DNA from 2 places in the Shouchella rhizosphaerae genome. Region 2 is predicted to be linked to the other one. Evidence: predicted binding sites of a transcription regulator. Region 2 holds the regulator's gene; the other holds the start of a gene.

Region 1 (7,664 bases), 2.0 Mb from region 2:
CCCGTTCTTCAGCCTTTTGGAGAACGGAATTTGCAGAAAGGCCTGTCATTCCACAGCCGTAATGGCCAATAACAAACACTTCTTCTGCGCCTAATTCATAAATGGCAACTAGAATGCTGCGCATGATGCTGCCAAATGGATGGGAGATGACAGCGCCAGCATTACGGATAATTTTAGCGTCGCCATTTTTTAAATTCATCGCATTATGGAGCAATTCAACGAGCCGCGTATCCATGCATGTTAAAATAACGATTTTCTTTTGCGGAAATTTGTCTGCTTTAAAGCGCTCATATTCTTTATTAGCTACAAATGCTTCATTAAAAGCTAGAATCGATTCAAGTTTGCTCATTTGGATCACTTCTCCTTCTATCTTTTCTTTAGAAAACCCAGTGTTTTCTCTTGCTCGGACGCTTAAAGATGAAATTTCGCTCGTTTTTCAATGGCTACCACAAAAGGAGGATCATTTTTTTGGTTAATAAATTGGTACGTCGCTGCATGGGCCTTTTCTTGAGGAAGCGATTCGACATAAGCCAACAGTTCGTTTTTTTCCTTTTTGCCTTGTGGGTGTCCATGGTAGACGACGAGAACAATCAGGCCGCCTTGTTTTAAACGGTTAAATAGTTGCTCAATCGCTGCAATTGTCGTTTTCCCTGTTGTTGTAACGCCTTTGTCTCCGCCAGGCAAATAGCCTAAATTAAAGATGGCAGCGGCGATGGTTGAGTTGACAAACAACGGCAAAGTCGCCAACTTTTCATGGCCGATTTGGAATAGGGATACTTGCTTGTCCAAACCTGCCTTTTGAAGGCGTGCTTCTGTAGAGGTTAGTGCGGATGCTTGGATGTCACAGCCAATCACAACGCCTGTTTCACCAACAAGTTTAGCCAAAACCAATGTATCGTGTCCATTTCCAATTGTCGCATCAACGACGGTGTCCCCTGGCTGGACAGCGCTGGTAAGCAACGAATGGGCAAATGGCAGGACGCCAAGAAGGTTCACGGCTCCTCCCCCCAAAAGGCGGGGCATATTAAAGGCTGTTTAATTAACGCAAACACGTCAGGCAAATACCAAAAGCAGCTGACTGGGAACGGGAACACGGCAACGGGATGATGAGCGATTTCGGTGCCGAGCTGGTTATTCATCATTTAGACGACTCCCTTTTCATCTAATAGCTATCGCCGTTATACAAGACAGAGGCCATGTGCGTCTCTTGTCTTTTGGCGAATTTTTTTCTTAGTTTACCATAATTGCAGCGAATGTGCTTGTTGCTTATTTGCTAAATTTCTCCTACACTATCATAGGCACAATGTGAGAAAGGAAAAAAAGAGGAGGCGCGTGTTTTGCCGAAATCAATTTGGATTTTAATGGTAGCAACAGCCATTAACATTACCGGCGCTTCGTTTTTATGGCCACTCAATGCAATCATTATGACGCAACTGCTTGGGCAAAGTTTAACAGCTTCGGGAGCTGTGCTTATGCTAAATGCAGGGGCAGGCGTACTTGGCAGCTTGATTGGCGGCAGATTGTATGATCGGATTGGCGCCTATCCTACCATTTTGCTCGGTTGTGTTCTTTCTGCAGCCTCTGCTGTTTTGCTCGCTTTCTATTATGGAGAATATGGATGGTACGCTGTTTTTCTAGCGGGGATGGGGTTTGGTTCTGGAATGATGGCCCCTTCCATGTATGCACTTGCTGGAAGTTTGTGGCCAGAAGGTGGGAGAAAGTCAGCAAATGCGATTTATGTAGCGCAAAATGTAGGTGTATCACTAGGAACGGCTTTAATTGGCGTTGTTACGCTCGTACGTTTGACAGACGTTTTTGTCGCCAATGCAGCCATGCATGTGTTGCTACTTGTCTACATTGCTGTGTTTTTTCGCCATTGGTCAGGAAGCAAAGGAAGAACGGCGGGAGCAGGAATTCAACATGCCAACAAAGCGTCTAAATACCGTTTGCAAGCGCTATGGATTGTGTCAGTAGCTTTCTTCATTTCTTGGCTTGGCTATACGCAGTGGCAGGCAAATGTGTCTGTCTACATTCAGTCACTCGGCATTCCATTACATGCTTACAGTATATTATGGACGATGAACGGATTGTTAATTGTCCTTGCACAGCCCTTGATCCGATGGGTGATCCAAAAGGGGAGGCTAACGCTTAAAGGGCAAATGGGCCTTGGGTTGTTCATTTTTGCTTTGTCCTATCTTGTATTGACACAAGCCCAAGTGTTCAGTGGCTTTTTTGTCGCCATGCTCATTTTGACAATCGGCGAAATGTTTGTCTGGCCTGCAGTGCCAACAATTGCCAACGCCCTTGCTCCATCTGGGCGGGAAGGGGCATATCAAGGCATTGTCAATAGCGTAGCCACTGGCGGACGCATGATTGGCCCGTTGCTCGGCGGCATAGTGGTAGATAGGTTTTCAATCCAAGTGCTGTTTGTCCTCATTAGTATTTTACTGCTACTGGCGATTCCGCTAGTACGTCTTTATGACCGCCCGCTATTAAAAGAGCATCAGAATGATCACCTGAACAACGCTCAATAGAGCGTTGTTCAGGTGATCGATAAGCATTTTTAACTAGTTTAAGTGCCGGTATGGGTTTAGCCAACCGCACGCGTTTTAACCGAAAAAAACATAGGCAAAGTGGTGTACTTGAAAATTTTTGTGAAATAATGCACAATATAAATGTGAATAATTTCACAAAATCCTTAAGAAGGATGTGGGCGCTTATGGTCAGAACGCCGAGTAAAGCGAAAAGGGATCGCGTTGTCGTCATTGGAACGGGGCATGTAGGCAGCAGCTATGCATTCGCACTGATGAACCAAGGGGTGGCAAAGGAGCTTGTCATTATAGATATAGATCAAGAAAAAGCAAGTGGCGACGTGATGGATTTAAACCATGGCCAGGCTTTCGCTCCTTCCGTCACATCGATATGGCACGGCAATTACGAAGATTGCAAAGAGGCTGATGTCGTTTGTATTAGTGCTGGGGCAAATCAGAAGCCAGGGGAGACGCGTTTAGATCTGCTTGAAAAAAATGTGATTATTTTTAAGGAAGTCGTGGATGCCGTTATGGCAAGTGGATTTAACGGTATTTTCCTAGTCGCCACAAACCCTGTTGATCTATTAACACAAGCGACGCAAGTTTTTAGCGGCCTGCCTAAAAAACGAGTCATCGGCAGCGGAACAACGTTAGATACAGCAAGGCTACGGTTTATGCTAGGCGAGTACTTCCAAATTTCTGCTAAACACGTCCACGCTTATGTAGTAGGCGAACATGGCGATAGCGCACTGCCTTTATGGAGCACAGCAACAATTGGAAATGTCCCACTTTCCCAGTATTTGCTCCGTAACAGAGCGTATAAAAAAGCTGATTTAGATGACATTTTTACCAATGTCCGCGATGCCGCCTATGAAATAATTCATAAAAAAGGCGCCACTTATTATGGGATTGCCATGAGTTTAGTCCGCATCACAAAAGCACTGTTAAAAAATGAACATGCTGTCATGACTGTCAGCACATTTCTTAATGGCGAGTTCGGAGCGAAAGAAGTATGCATTGCTGTACCGGCAATCGTAAACCGTAATGGTGTTCGTGAAGTGCTTGAACTGAAGTTGAACGACATTGAGCGGCAACAGTTCACTGAGAGCGTTCAGATGCTAAAAGGCACTTATAAGACTATTATGCAAACAGGGCACTCTTTTTAGAACAAACGGATCCGTGTTGAATCGAAAAGCTAAAATAGGTATATGTTTGCTTGACTTTGGAAAAGACTTTTCATACAATGAGCATATCGTAAACTAGGGAAATACAAGGATAAAGGAGTAGTAGCGTCACTTCGGAAAGCAAGAGAGCTGGCGGACGGTGCAAGCCAGCCTGAGAAGAGATGTGAACTCGCCTTTTAGTTGTAAGAGTGAACCGCATTGCCAGTAGCTCTTAACGGGACACACCGTTATGTGTAAGTGAACAGGCGATGCCTGTTAATGTGGGTGGCACCGCGGGAATGTATGCAAACTCTCGTCCCTTTTGGGAGAGAGTTTTTTTGTTGGAAGCAGCAGAAGGAGGAAAAGGAATGTCGTTTTCACATCAGGAGATTGAAAAAAAATGGCAAGCATTTTGGGAAGAAAACAAAACGTTTAAAACAGACGAACAAGCAGAAGGGCCACATTTTTATGCATTAGATATGTTTCCCTACCCATCAGGGGCTGGTCTTCATGTCGGCCATCCAGAGGGATACACGGCAACGGATATTTTAGCGCGGATGAAGCGGATGCAAGGCTACAATGTTCTTCATCCTATGGGTTGGGATGCTTTTGGCTTACCAGCTGAGCAGTACGCTTTAGATACAGGCAAACACCCGGCTACATTTACTAAACAAAACATTGACACCTTTAAACGGCAAATTAAAGAACTTGGTTTTTCTTACGATTGGGATCGTGAAATTAGTACGACTGATCCTCACTATTACAAATGGACACAATGGATTTTTCTGAAATTATATGAAAAAGGGCTTGCTTATATTGACGAAGTAGCCGTGAACTGGTGCCCGGCACTGGGGACTGTGCTAGCCAATGAGGAAATTGTCGACGGTGTCAGCGAACGAGGAGGCCATCCAGTTGAAAGGCGCCCAATGAAACAATGGGTGTTGCGCATTACGGCTTATGCTGAGCGCTTGCTCGAAGACCTTGAAGAGCTGGAATGGCCGGAAAGCCTAAAAGATATGCAGCGGAACTGGATCGGCAAATCGGAAGGCGCTGAAGTGACATTTAAGATCAATGAACATTCCGTTAACGTGTTTACGACGCGGCCAGACACGTTGTTTGGCGCTACTTATATGGTGCTTGCCCCTGAGCATAAGCTCGTGACTGAGATCACTACCGATGAGCAAAAGGAAGCGGTAGAAGCATACCAAAAGCAAGTCGCGCTCAAAAGTGACATTGAACGGACAGATTTGGCAAAAGAAAAAACAGGCGCGTTTACTGGCGCTTATGCCATCAATCCTGTAAATGGCGAAAAGATTCCAGTTTGGATAGCTGATTATGTACTAATCAGTTATGGCACTGGAGCTGTCATGGCTGTTCCTGCCCATGATGAGCGTGATTTCGAATTTGCTAATGCATTTGGCTTGCCAATAAAAGAAGTGGTCGCAGGTGGAGATGTCTCAAAAGCTGCTTACACAGGGGACGGAGAACATGTTAATTCTGATTTTCTCAATGGGTTAAACAAGCAAGAAGCGGTTGAGAAAATGATTGTCTGGCTAGAGAAAAATGGCGCTGGGCAAAGAAAGGTCACATACCGCCTGCGTGATTGGCTCTTTAGCCGCCAGCGTTATTGGGGCGAACCGATTCCAATTATCCACTGGGAAGATGGCTCTATGTCAGCTCTGGATGAGAGCGAATTGCCGCTTGTGTTGCCTGATCTAGAGGAAATCAAACCTTCGGGTACAGGCGAATCGCCGCTTGCTAATGCGAAAGATTGGCTGGAAGTTGTTGATCCTAAAACAGGCATGCGTGGTCGCCGTGAAACGAACACGATGCCCCAATGGGCAGGTAGCTGCTGGTATTATTTGCGCTATATCGACCCGACAAACGACGAAGCGTTGGCTGATCCTGAAAAACTAAAAAATTGGCTGCCTGTCGATACGTATATTGGCGGTGCCGAACATGCAGTGTTGCATTTGCTATATGCACGTTTTTGGCATAAGTTTTTGTATGATATTGGCGTTGTGCCGACAAAAGAACCATTCCAAAAAGTGTTTAACCAAGGCATGATCCTTGGCGAAAATAACGAAAAGATGAGCAAGTCAAAAGGCAATGTTGTGAACCCTGATGAGATTATTGCCAGCCACGGGGCTGACACGCTGCGCCTGTATGAAATGTTTATGGGCCCTCTAGATGCATCTGTAGCTTGGTCAACAAACGGCCTTGATGGCTCGCGCCGTTTTCTTGAACGGGTTTGGCGCCTGATTGTTAACGAAGAAACAGGCAAGCTGAACAGCAACGTCAAAGATGTAGAAGGCAATGAAGCGTTTGTGCGCACTTACCACCAAACAGTGAAAAAAGTAACCGAAGACTTTGCCGAGCTGCGCTTTAATACAGGGATTTCCCAATTAATGGTGTTTGTAAACGAGGGAAATAAGCAAGAGGTATTGCCAAAAGCGCTAATAGAGGGCTTTGTGAAGCTTTTGTCGCCAGTTGCTCCTCATATTGCCGAAGAGCTGTGGGAAAAGCTTGGCCATACAGATACGATTACGTATGAAGCGTGGCCGACATATGATGAGTCGTTGCTCGTTGAAAACGAAGTTGAGGTCGTCGTGCAAATGAACGGCAAAGTTAAAACAAAGCTCGTTATAAACAAAGGAGCCTCAAAAGAAGAAATGGAAGCAGCAGCACTCGCTGATGAAAAAGTGCAAGCAGCTATCGGCGAGAAAACGATTCGCAAAGTCATCGCTGTTCCTGGAAAGCTTGTCAATATTGTTGTTGGTTAATCATTGTGACTAAACGGCGATTAATGCGATTCGTCCCCTATCCTCTTTAGCAAGAAGAGGATAGGGGTTTTTTTGTGGGAAACAGGCGAAATCCGAACATTAGAGCGTATGAGTAGGCGAATGTAAAGAATTCGTGTTGACGAATAATGTCGAAAGGTGTAAGATGACGAGTGTAAAACAAGGGAGGATGACAATCTGTGATCTTTGAACAGCAATACGAAGAAATTCTTGCCATCGCTCGTGATATTTTTGCCCATCCTGAACTTGGCTATAAAGAAACGCGCACGAGTGAAACTGTCCGTACATTTATTGAACAGAAAAACCCGTCAGCTCTCATTGAACCTTTTAGCACAACGGGGCTGAAAACGCAATTAACGACGGACAAGCATAAGACAATCGCGTTCATTGCCGAATTGGATGCGGTTTATGCGCCTAGCCACCATATGGCTGACAAAAAGACTGGCGCAGCCCATAACTGTGGCCATTATACACAAGTAGCCATTGCCCTTGCGTTGTACAATTATTTTGTACAAACTGGCGAGCATCTTCAGTTTGATTTTAATGTAGCTTTTGTATTTGTTCCAGCAGAAGAATACCTTGATCTTGCTTATCGGGAAGAATTGCTTAATAATGGCACGATTGGCCACTATGGAGGCAAGCCAGAAGCAATGAGACTCGGAGTGTTTGACAACATCGATGCAAGTATTTGCATCCATGCCATCGGTGGAACATTTGAAAAACGGACAGTTGAAATCAATTGTGATTTAGCAGGTTTTTTGTATAAATATTATGACTTTATTGGCGAAGCAGCACATGCAGGCTTCGATCCGTTTGCTGCCAAAAATGCTTACAGCATGTCAACGTTGTTTAATGTTGCTTTAGGACTTGTACGCCAGCAGCTAAAAGACAGTGAAAATGTTCGAATGAACCCGATTGTCTCAGCTAGCGATATGTCGACCAATGTGATTCCCAACGCGATTCGTATCGGCTCCGACTTGCGCACAAAAACGTTAGCCTATATGGGAGAAGTCGCTAAAAAAATGGACGCCGCTGCACGTGGAAGTGCCCACGCTCTTCAAGGCGACGTCGCCATTCATACGCAAATGGGCTACCTCCCCTTTGTACAAGACCGTTACTTGTCCACCTTTGTAAAACAGGCGTTTGCAAAAACAGAGGAAGTGGAAGAG
Region 2 (7,664 bases):
GGTTCGTATACAGGAGTGCGGATGGCGACAACAGCTGCGAAGACATTGGCTTGGACGCTTGGCCTTCCGCTTGTGGCGGTTTCAACGATTGAGCTTATGGCACAAGCAGGTGCTTATTTTCATGGCTATGTTGTCCCAATCATTGATGCGAGACGACAAACGGTGTTTACAGGTGCTTATCGCAGCGGTGGGGCTCGAGACATAATGATGGAACTGCCTGATCGACATAGCTCTTTAACAGACTGGCTCTCCGATTTGCAAACGCTCGATGGCCCATTTTTGTTTGTCGGCGAGGATGCCCGTCTTCACCGTGAAGCGATCGTGGCAGCCCTTGGGGAACAGGCTGTATTTGCCCCTAGGATGCTTGCTGATGCACGGCCTGGCGAGCTTTGTGCGCTTGCGAGCAAGCGGGAGCCTGTTCAACATGTCCATGCGTTTGAGCCAACATACTTGCGCCAAGCGGAGGCGGAGGTGAACTGGCAGCGTGCCCAAAAGGACAGACACGAAGGCTTATATTAGACAAATGGTGCTCGACGACATCGACGAGGTGCTGCTGATTGAGCGTGATGCCTTTACGACGCCGTGGGAACGGGAAGCTTTTGAAACAGAGCTGACGAAAAACCAATTTGCTTGTTACTATGTCGTCGTCGTAGACGGGAAAGTCGTTGGTTACTGTGGACTGTGGAAAGTGGTGGATGAAGCGCAAATTACCAATGTGGCAGTTGCTTCGGAATACCGCGGCCATTCTTATGGAGAAAGCTTAATGCGTTACGTGATGGAGTGGTTAAAGGCACTAGGCGTCGTGAGCCTATCCTTAGAAGTGCGCGTATCGAATACGCCAGCCCAGTCTTTGTATCAAAAACTCGGTTTCCGAAAAGCTGGAATTCGAAAAAACTACTACGCAGACAACCAAGAAGATGCGTGGGTCATGTGGGTGAAGCTAAATGACAACGATACTAGCAATTGAAACAAGTTGCGATGAGACGGCAGCGGCCGTCATTGAAAATGGCGATACAATTCGCTCGAATGTTGTTGCGACACAAATGGAAAGCCATGCCCGCTTTGGCGGGGTAGTGCCCGAAATAGCCTCTAGGCACCACGTAGAGGTAGTTACTGCCGTTGTAGAGGAAGCGTTAGAAAAAGCAAAGGTGACTTATCAGGACTTAACAGCTGTGGCGGTGACTGAGGGACCAGGTCTTGTCGGTGCTCTTTTAGTGGGGATCCATGCTGCCAAAGCGATTGCGTTTGCCCATGGGTTGCCGCTAATTGGCGTCCACCATATTGCTGGGCATATTTATGCAAACCAACTCGTTGCGAAGCTACAGTTCCCGTTGCTCGCCTTAGTCGTTTCCGGGGGACACACGGAACTGATTTATATGGAGAAAGACGGGCAATTCCAAGTCATTGGGCAAACGCGGGATGATGCAGTGGGAGAAGCGTACGACAAAGTGGCAAGAGCTCTTGCTTTGCCTTACCCAGGGGGCCCGAATGTGGAGCAATTAGCCGATACAGCTGAAGCGACTCTGGACTTGCCCCGGTCGTGGCTTGAAAAAGACAGCTATGACTTTAGCTTTAGCGGCTTGAAGTCGGCTGTGCTCAACCGGCTGAACAATGACAAGCAGCGGGGAATTGTAACCGATCGGGCGGCGCTCGCAAAAGGGTTTCAAGAAAGTGTGGTTGACGTTCTGGTTGCTAAAACGGTAAGAGCGCAAGCGCAATTTAACGTGAAACAAGTCGTGCTTGCCGGTGGCGTCGCTGCTAATAAGGGGCTGCGCAAAGCATTGACAGAAGCGTTTGCCAACAAAGACGTAACGTTGTTGGTTCCACCGCTATCACTATGTACGGACAATGCTGCGATGATTGGCGCTTGTGCCCACAGCATGTGGTTACGTGGCATTGCTGGGAATATGGCTATGAATGCACGGCCAGGGTTGCCGCTTTCCTCATTTTAAAAACAAACAGCCTATGAACTCTAGGCTGTTTGTTTTATGTCGATAGTGTTTCCCATTCTTCCATTAACGCTTCGAGAGCGTTGTTTTGTTGCTCGAGTTCGGCTTGGATCGTTTGCGCTTTTTGATGATCGGTATAAACGTCTGGGTCAGCAAGCTGTTCGTGAAGAGCGGAAATGGACGCTTCAATTTGTTCCAGTTCTGTTTCGATTGCTTCAATCCGCCGTTGTTTTTGCCGCTCTTGTCGTTTCGCCTCTTTATCAAGCTGAAACGAATTTCTATCTGTCTCCGCTGCCTGCTTTGTTAAGGTTTCTTCTTTCTTCAAAGCAGCACGCTCGGCGTTTTGCCGTTTCTTTTCAAGGTAATCATTATAATTGCCTAAATAAACATTTGTGTCACCTTGATCCAATTCGATGATTCGCGTCGCTAGGCGATTAATAAAGTAACGGTCATGGGAAACAAATAAAATTGTCCCTGGATAGTCCAGCAGTGCGGCTTCCAATACTTCTTTAGCATCCAAGTCCAAATGGTTTGTCGGCTCGTCTAAAATGAGAAAATTGGCTTGCTGCATCATTAATTTGGCGAGTGCGACACGGGCTTTCTCGCCGCCGCTTAGTGAGGAAACGGGTTTGAGGACATCGTCGCCAGTAAATAAAAACCGGCCAAGCACCGCGCGGATGTCTTTTTCGGGAGTAGTGGGATACTCGTCCCATAATTCATGTAAAACGGTTTTGTTGCTCGACAGTTTTGCTTGTTCTTGATCGTAGTAGCCAATAACGACATTGCTGCCGTAAATGATCGACCCTTTTTGTGGGGAGAGTTGTTGGGTAATGGCTTTTAATAATGTCGATTTGCCTGCTCCATTTTCACCAATTAACCCGACTGATTCACCTCGTGTTAATGAAAGATGCAAGCCTTCAAACACTGTGTCTTGTCCGTATCCGACAGCTAAGTCACGGATGGTGAGCACGTCGTTTCCTGTTTGCTTGTTGATGTTAAACGAAAAAACAACTGATTTATCGCCATCAGGGCGATCAACCATGTCCATTTTTTCGAGTTGCTTTCTTCGGCTTTGGGCTCGTTTCGTAGTCGAAGCACGGGCAATGTTTTTGGCAATAAATGTTTCTAATTTGGCGACTTCCTCTTGCTGTTTCTCGTATTGTTTGACTGCTTGTTGATACCGTTTTGCTTTTTCGTCGAGGTAATGGCTATAGTTCCCGTGAAAAGTTGTCGTTTTGCCCCGTGATAATTCCACTGTCTTCGTCACAAGTTTGTCCAGAAAATAACGGTCATGGGATACGACTAAAATTGCCCCAGAGTAGTTAGCCAAATACTGTTCGAGCCAAGACAATGTTTCCATATCCAGATGGTTCGTTGGTTCATCAAGGACAAGAATGTCTGGTTTCGAAAGGAGCAGTTTGGCTAAAGCGAGCCTTGTTTTCTGCCCGCCGCTAAGCGTAGAAATGGCTGTGCTGTAATCAAAATGATGAAAATGGAGTCCAGCCAGCACACTGCGAATATCCGCTTCGTATTGGTAGCCACCGGAATCTTTAAAAGCGAGCTGCAACTGGTCGTATTCAGAAAGCAGTTTTTGGTAATTGTTTTGCTCTATCGCCTCTGGATTGGCCATCTGCTGTTCCAACGTACGCAGTGAGCGTTCCATTTCCAACAGCGGCGCAAACACTTCAAGCATTTCATCCCAAATAGAACGGTTTGAAGCAAGCCCCGTATGCTGGGCTAGGTAGCCAATTGTTGTTTGCTTTGGAATGACGATTTCGCCTGTATCTTGGCTCATTTCACCAGTAATTATTTTTAAAAGCGTCGATTTGCCTGCCCCGTTTCGCCCGACTAAGCCTACTCGATCTCTCGCCTGTACTTCTAATTTCACCTGTTCGAGCACAGGTTCTGTGCCAAAAGCCTTTGATACGTTTACGCATTGTAGTACAATCATAAAAAGCAAACCTCGCGTTCATAATAAGTTCTTTAATAAGTGTACATCAATTTAGATCGAAACAACAATAAAGGTTCATAATGAGAGCTCTTTCATTTTAGCGAAAATCGTGTACAATAGAGTTGAATCATGCTGCGCCAGCAGCCAAAGCTCAGAAAGGGGCGGACATGAAATCAGAACAACTGAAGATTCCTCAGGCAACAGCAAAACGCTTGCCGCTTTATTACCGCTTTATCGAAAGCTTGCATGCTGCCGGAAAACAGCGGGTTTCTTCAACTGAATTAAGCCAGGCAGTAAAAGTAGATTCTGCAACAATCCGAAGAGATTTTTCTTACTTTGGCGCGTTAGGAAAAAAAGGGTATGGGTATAATGTCCAATATCTCCTTTCTTTTTTTAGGGAGACGTTAGACCAAGATGAGCGGACAAACGTGATTTTAGTCGGTGTAGGAAACCTTGGAACTGCATTATTGCAGTATAATTTTTCAAAAAACAACAATACCGTGATCACCCATGCTTTTGATGTCGATGAAAAAAAAATTGGTACAAAAGTCGGCGAAGTTCCTGTGTATAACTGGGACAAGCTTGAAGAAATTGGGTTGCAAAATGTTTCGATTGCGGTTCTGACTGTGCCTGCTTCCCAGGCACAAAAAAGTGCCGACCGCCTCGTTAAAGCGGGAATTGAAGGGATTTTAAACTTTACCCCAGTGCGCTTATCCGTACCAGCCCATATTCGCGTTCATCATATTGACCTTGCAGTGGAACTGCAGGCGCTTGTTTACTTTTTAAAGCATTACCCACTATAAGAAGGAGGCAACAACAATGGGAGGACTTTCTGTAGGGAGTGTCGTATTAATTGCACTAGTCGCATTGCTAATTTTCGGGCCGAAAAAGCTGCCGGAACTCGGAAAAGCAGCGGGAAGCACATTGCGTGAGTTTAAAAATGCTACCAAAGGATTAGCGGATGACGATGATGACACCAAATCAACAAACGTCCAAAAAGAAAAAGCGTAAAGGCAGAAAAGGGCGTGTCCCTATGCAAGACATGTCCATTATGGATCACGCGGAAGAGCTAAGGCGCAGGATTTTTGTGGTCCTCGCCTTTTTTATTGTCGCGCTTATTGGCGGTTTTTTCTTGGCGGTTCCCGTTATTACGTTTTTGCAGAACTCCCCCCAAGCCGCTGATATGCCGTTTAATGCTTTTCGATTGACCGACCCGCTTCGTGTCTATATGAACTTTGCTGTCATAACAGCGCTTGTGCTTATCATTCCAGTGATCTTGTACCAATTATGGGCCTTTGTTTCACCGGGATTAAAAGAAAACGAACAAAAAGCGACGCTCGCGTACATTCCAATTGCGTTCCTATTGTTTTTGGCAGGAATTGCTTTTTCCTATTTTATTTTATTGCCTTTTGTCATTTCTTTTATGGGGCAAATGGCCGACCGCCTCGAAATAAATGAGATGTATGGAATCAATGAATACTTTTCATTTTTGTTCCAACTGACCATCCCTTTTGGGCTTTTGTTTCAGCTCCCGGTAGTTGTGATGTTTTTAACGAGGCTAGGAGTGGTCACGCCAGCATTCCTGCGGAAAATCCGTAAATACGCGTATTTTGCCTTGCTTGTGATCGCTGGCATTATTACACCCCCTGAATTAACGTCGCATCTGTTTGTTACGGTGCCGATGCTTATTTTATATGAGATCAGCATTACCATTTCGGCGATTACATACCGAAAATACCATGGAACTACCGACCATAATGGCCAAGAAAGTGCTAAATGAAACAAACATACAAAACCAAAACATGTTTTTCACATTGAAAAACGTGTTTTTGGCGTTGCTGCCGATAAATGTTTTGACAATTTTGTTTAAAAAGCGTAATATACGGGTTACATCAATTAAAAAAGGACTTATCAAGAGCGACTGAGGGATTAGGCCCAATGACGTCCAGCAACCTCCCGTTACGGGGAAGGTGCCAATTCCTGCAGAATGGGATCATTCTGAAAGATAAGCCGGAAAAACGGAAACGGATTTTCGCAGCTTCTTTCATGATGATGAGAGAAGCTTTTTTATGTAGGAGTGGAGAACCGATGATTGAGGCAAGCGAGTTAACAAAAGTATACAAAACAAAGAAAAAACGTGTTATCGGCGTAGACAATGTTTCTTTTAAAGTAGGCAAAGGGGAGATTTTTGGTATCGTTGGCTACTCCGGAGCGGGCAAAAGTTCACTGCTTCGCTGTATTAATTTATTAGAGCGGCCGACGAGTGGGACGATTCGTGTTGACGGCTTGGATTTGACCAAACTAGGTACACGCGAGCTTCGGCAAGCACGTCTAAAGATCGGCATGATTTTTCAACATTTTTATTTAATTAACCAAAAAACGGTATTCGGCAATATTGCCTTTGCTTTAAAAGCTGCTGGCGTGAGAGCGGATCTAATTCCAGCCAGGGTGGAAGAACTGCTAGAGCTTGTTGGCCTTTCGAATAAACGCAATGCGTATCCAGCGCAGCTTTCTGGCGGCCAAAAGCAACGTGTTGGCATTGCCCGAGCGCTAGCCAACAAACCAAGCGTGCTGTTGTGTGATGAAGCCACATCTGCGCTTGACCCAACAACAACTAAATCGATTTTGGCGTTATTAAAAAAGTTGAACGAAGAACTAGGGTTGACAATCGTGCTCATTACCCATGAAATGGCAGTCGTTAAAGAAATATGCCATAAAATGGCGATTATGCAAGATGGCAAAATGATTGAGCAGGGAGATGTGTATGATGTGTTTGCTGCGCCAAAAGCACCGTTAACACAAGAGTTTATTGGAGATGTCGTCTCTTTTCATATTCCTGAACATACATTGAGCCAATTTTCTGGCACGATTGCTAAAGTAATCTTTAAAGGTAGCGTTGCCCAACAAGGCATTATCTCGGATACATTGCAACAGTTTTCTGTAAAAGGAAACTTTCTCCATGGAGCGATCGAATATATCGGCGGCCGCCCGCTTGGCATTTTTATTATGGAACTGAAGGGCGAGCCAACAGCGATTCAGGAAGCAATTGCTTATATTAAGCAACGTTCCGCTGAAGTGGAGGTGATCCGCGATGGACTTCGTGCATTTAGTTGAGATGTTGCCAGATATGTGGAACGCCTTTGTAGAGACGTTGTTAATGATCAGCATCTCAACAGCTGTGGCGATAATCGTTGGTTTTCCACTTGGCGTCATTTTGTTTGCGACTGACCGAGGCTTATTCTGGGAAAATCAACTTGTCCAATCAGGGTTGGGCTTTATTGTCAACATTGTTCGTTCCATTCCGTTTATCATTTTGCTTGTGGCCCTTTATCCCTTTACGAAAGCGCTCGTCGGTACAACGACAGGTCCGATCGCAGCAAGCGTGTCGTTGTCTGTTGCTGCGATTCCGTTTTTTGCCCGGATTGTGGAAAGTTCAATGCGGGAAGTAGATAAAGGGTTAATTGAAGCAGCAATCGCTTCGGGCGCGACGCCATGGATGATTATAAAAGACGTGCTCTTTTTAGAAGCGCGTGCTTCGATGGTACAAGGGCTTACTCTTACGATTATCAGCTTAATTGCTTACTCGGCAATGGCGGGTGTCATTGGCGGTGGCGGAGTTGGCGATTTGGCGATTCGCTACGGGCATTATCGCTATGACCATACAATTATGATTGCGACTGTGGTGATATTGATCATTCTCGTCCAAGTATTTCAGTTTATAGGAGATTTGACTGCAAAAGCGACAGATAAAAGAAAATAAACGT

What was found. The regulator Rex, encoded in region 2, represses fermentation and respiration genes when NADH is low (regulators of the CRP and FNR family bind a similar motif). The targets are predictions, from matches to a motif close to TTGTGAAATATTTCACAA.
Region 1: the regulator Rex is predicted to act here: its motif matches at 2,676-2,693, upstream of V5G21_RS02870 (L-lactate dehydrogenase).

What each region holds. Positions count from the first base shown of each region.
Region 1 covers NZ_CP144921.1:529,946-537,609, reverse strand. Annotated here, with positions in the region: gene V5G21_RS02890 (beta-class carbonic anhydrase) at 1-349, opposite strand, end outside; gene V5G21_RS02885 (class I SAM-dependent methyltransferase) at 412-996, opposite strand; gene V5G21_RS02880 (hypothetical protein) at 993-1,142, opposite strand; gene V5G21_RS02875 (MDR family MFS transporter) at 1,338-2,534, shown strand; gene V5G21_RS02870 (L-lactate dehydrogenase) at 2,720-3,697, shown strand; T-box leader at 3,795-4,018, shown strand; gene leuS (leucine--tRNA ligase) at 4,063-6,477, shown strand; gene V5G21_RS02860 (M20/M25/M40 family metallo-hydrolase) at 6,675-7,664, shown strand, end outside.
Region 2 covers NZ_CP144921.1:2,777,657-2,785,320, forward strand. Annotated here, with positions in the region: gene tsaB (tRNA (adenosine(37)-N6)-threonylcarbamoyltransferase complex dimerization subunit type 1 TsaB) at 1-519, shown strand, start outside; gene rimI (ribosomal protein S18-alanine N-acetyltransferase) at 524-967, shown strand; gene tsaD (tRNA (adenosine(37)-N6)-threonylcarbamoyltransferase complex transferase subunit TsaD) at 945-1,952, shown strand; gene V5G21_RS13835 (ABC-F family ATP-binding cassette domain-containing protein) at 1,987-3,900, opposite strand; gene V5G21_RS13840 (redox-sensing transcriptional repressor Rex) at 4,068-4,703, shown strand; gene V5G21_RS13845 (twin-arginine translocase TatA/TatE family subunit) at 4,720-4,911, shown strand; gene tatC (twin-arginine translocase subunit TatC) at 4,934-5,680, shown strand; SAM riboswitch class I at 5,806-5,912, shown strand; gene V5G21_RS13855 (methionine ABC transporter ATP-binding protein) at 5,989-7,014, shown strand; gene V5G21_RS13860 (methionine ABC transporter permease) at 6,992-7,660, shown strand.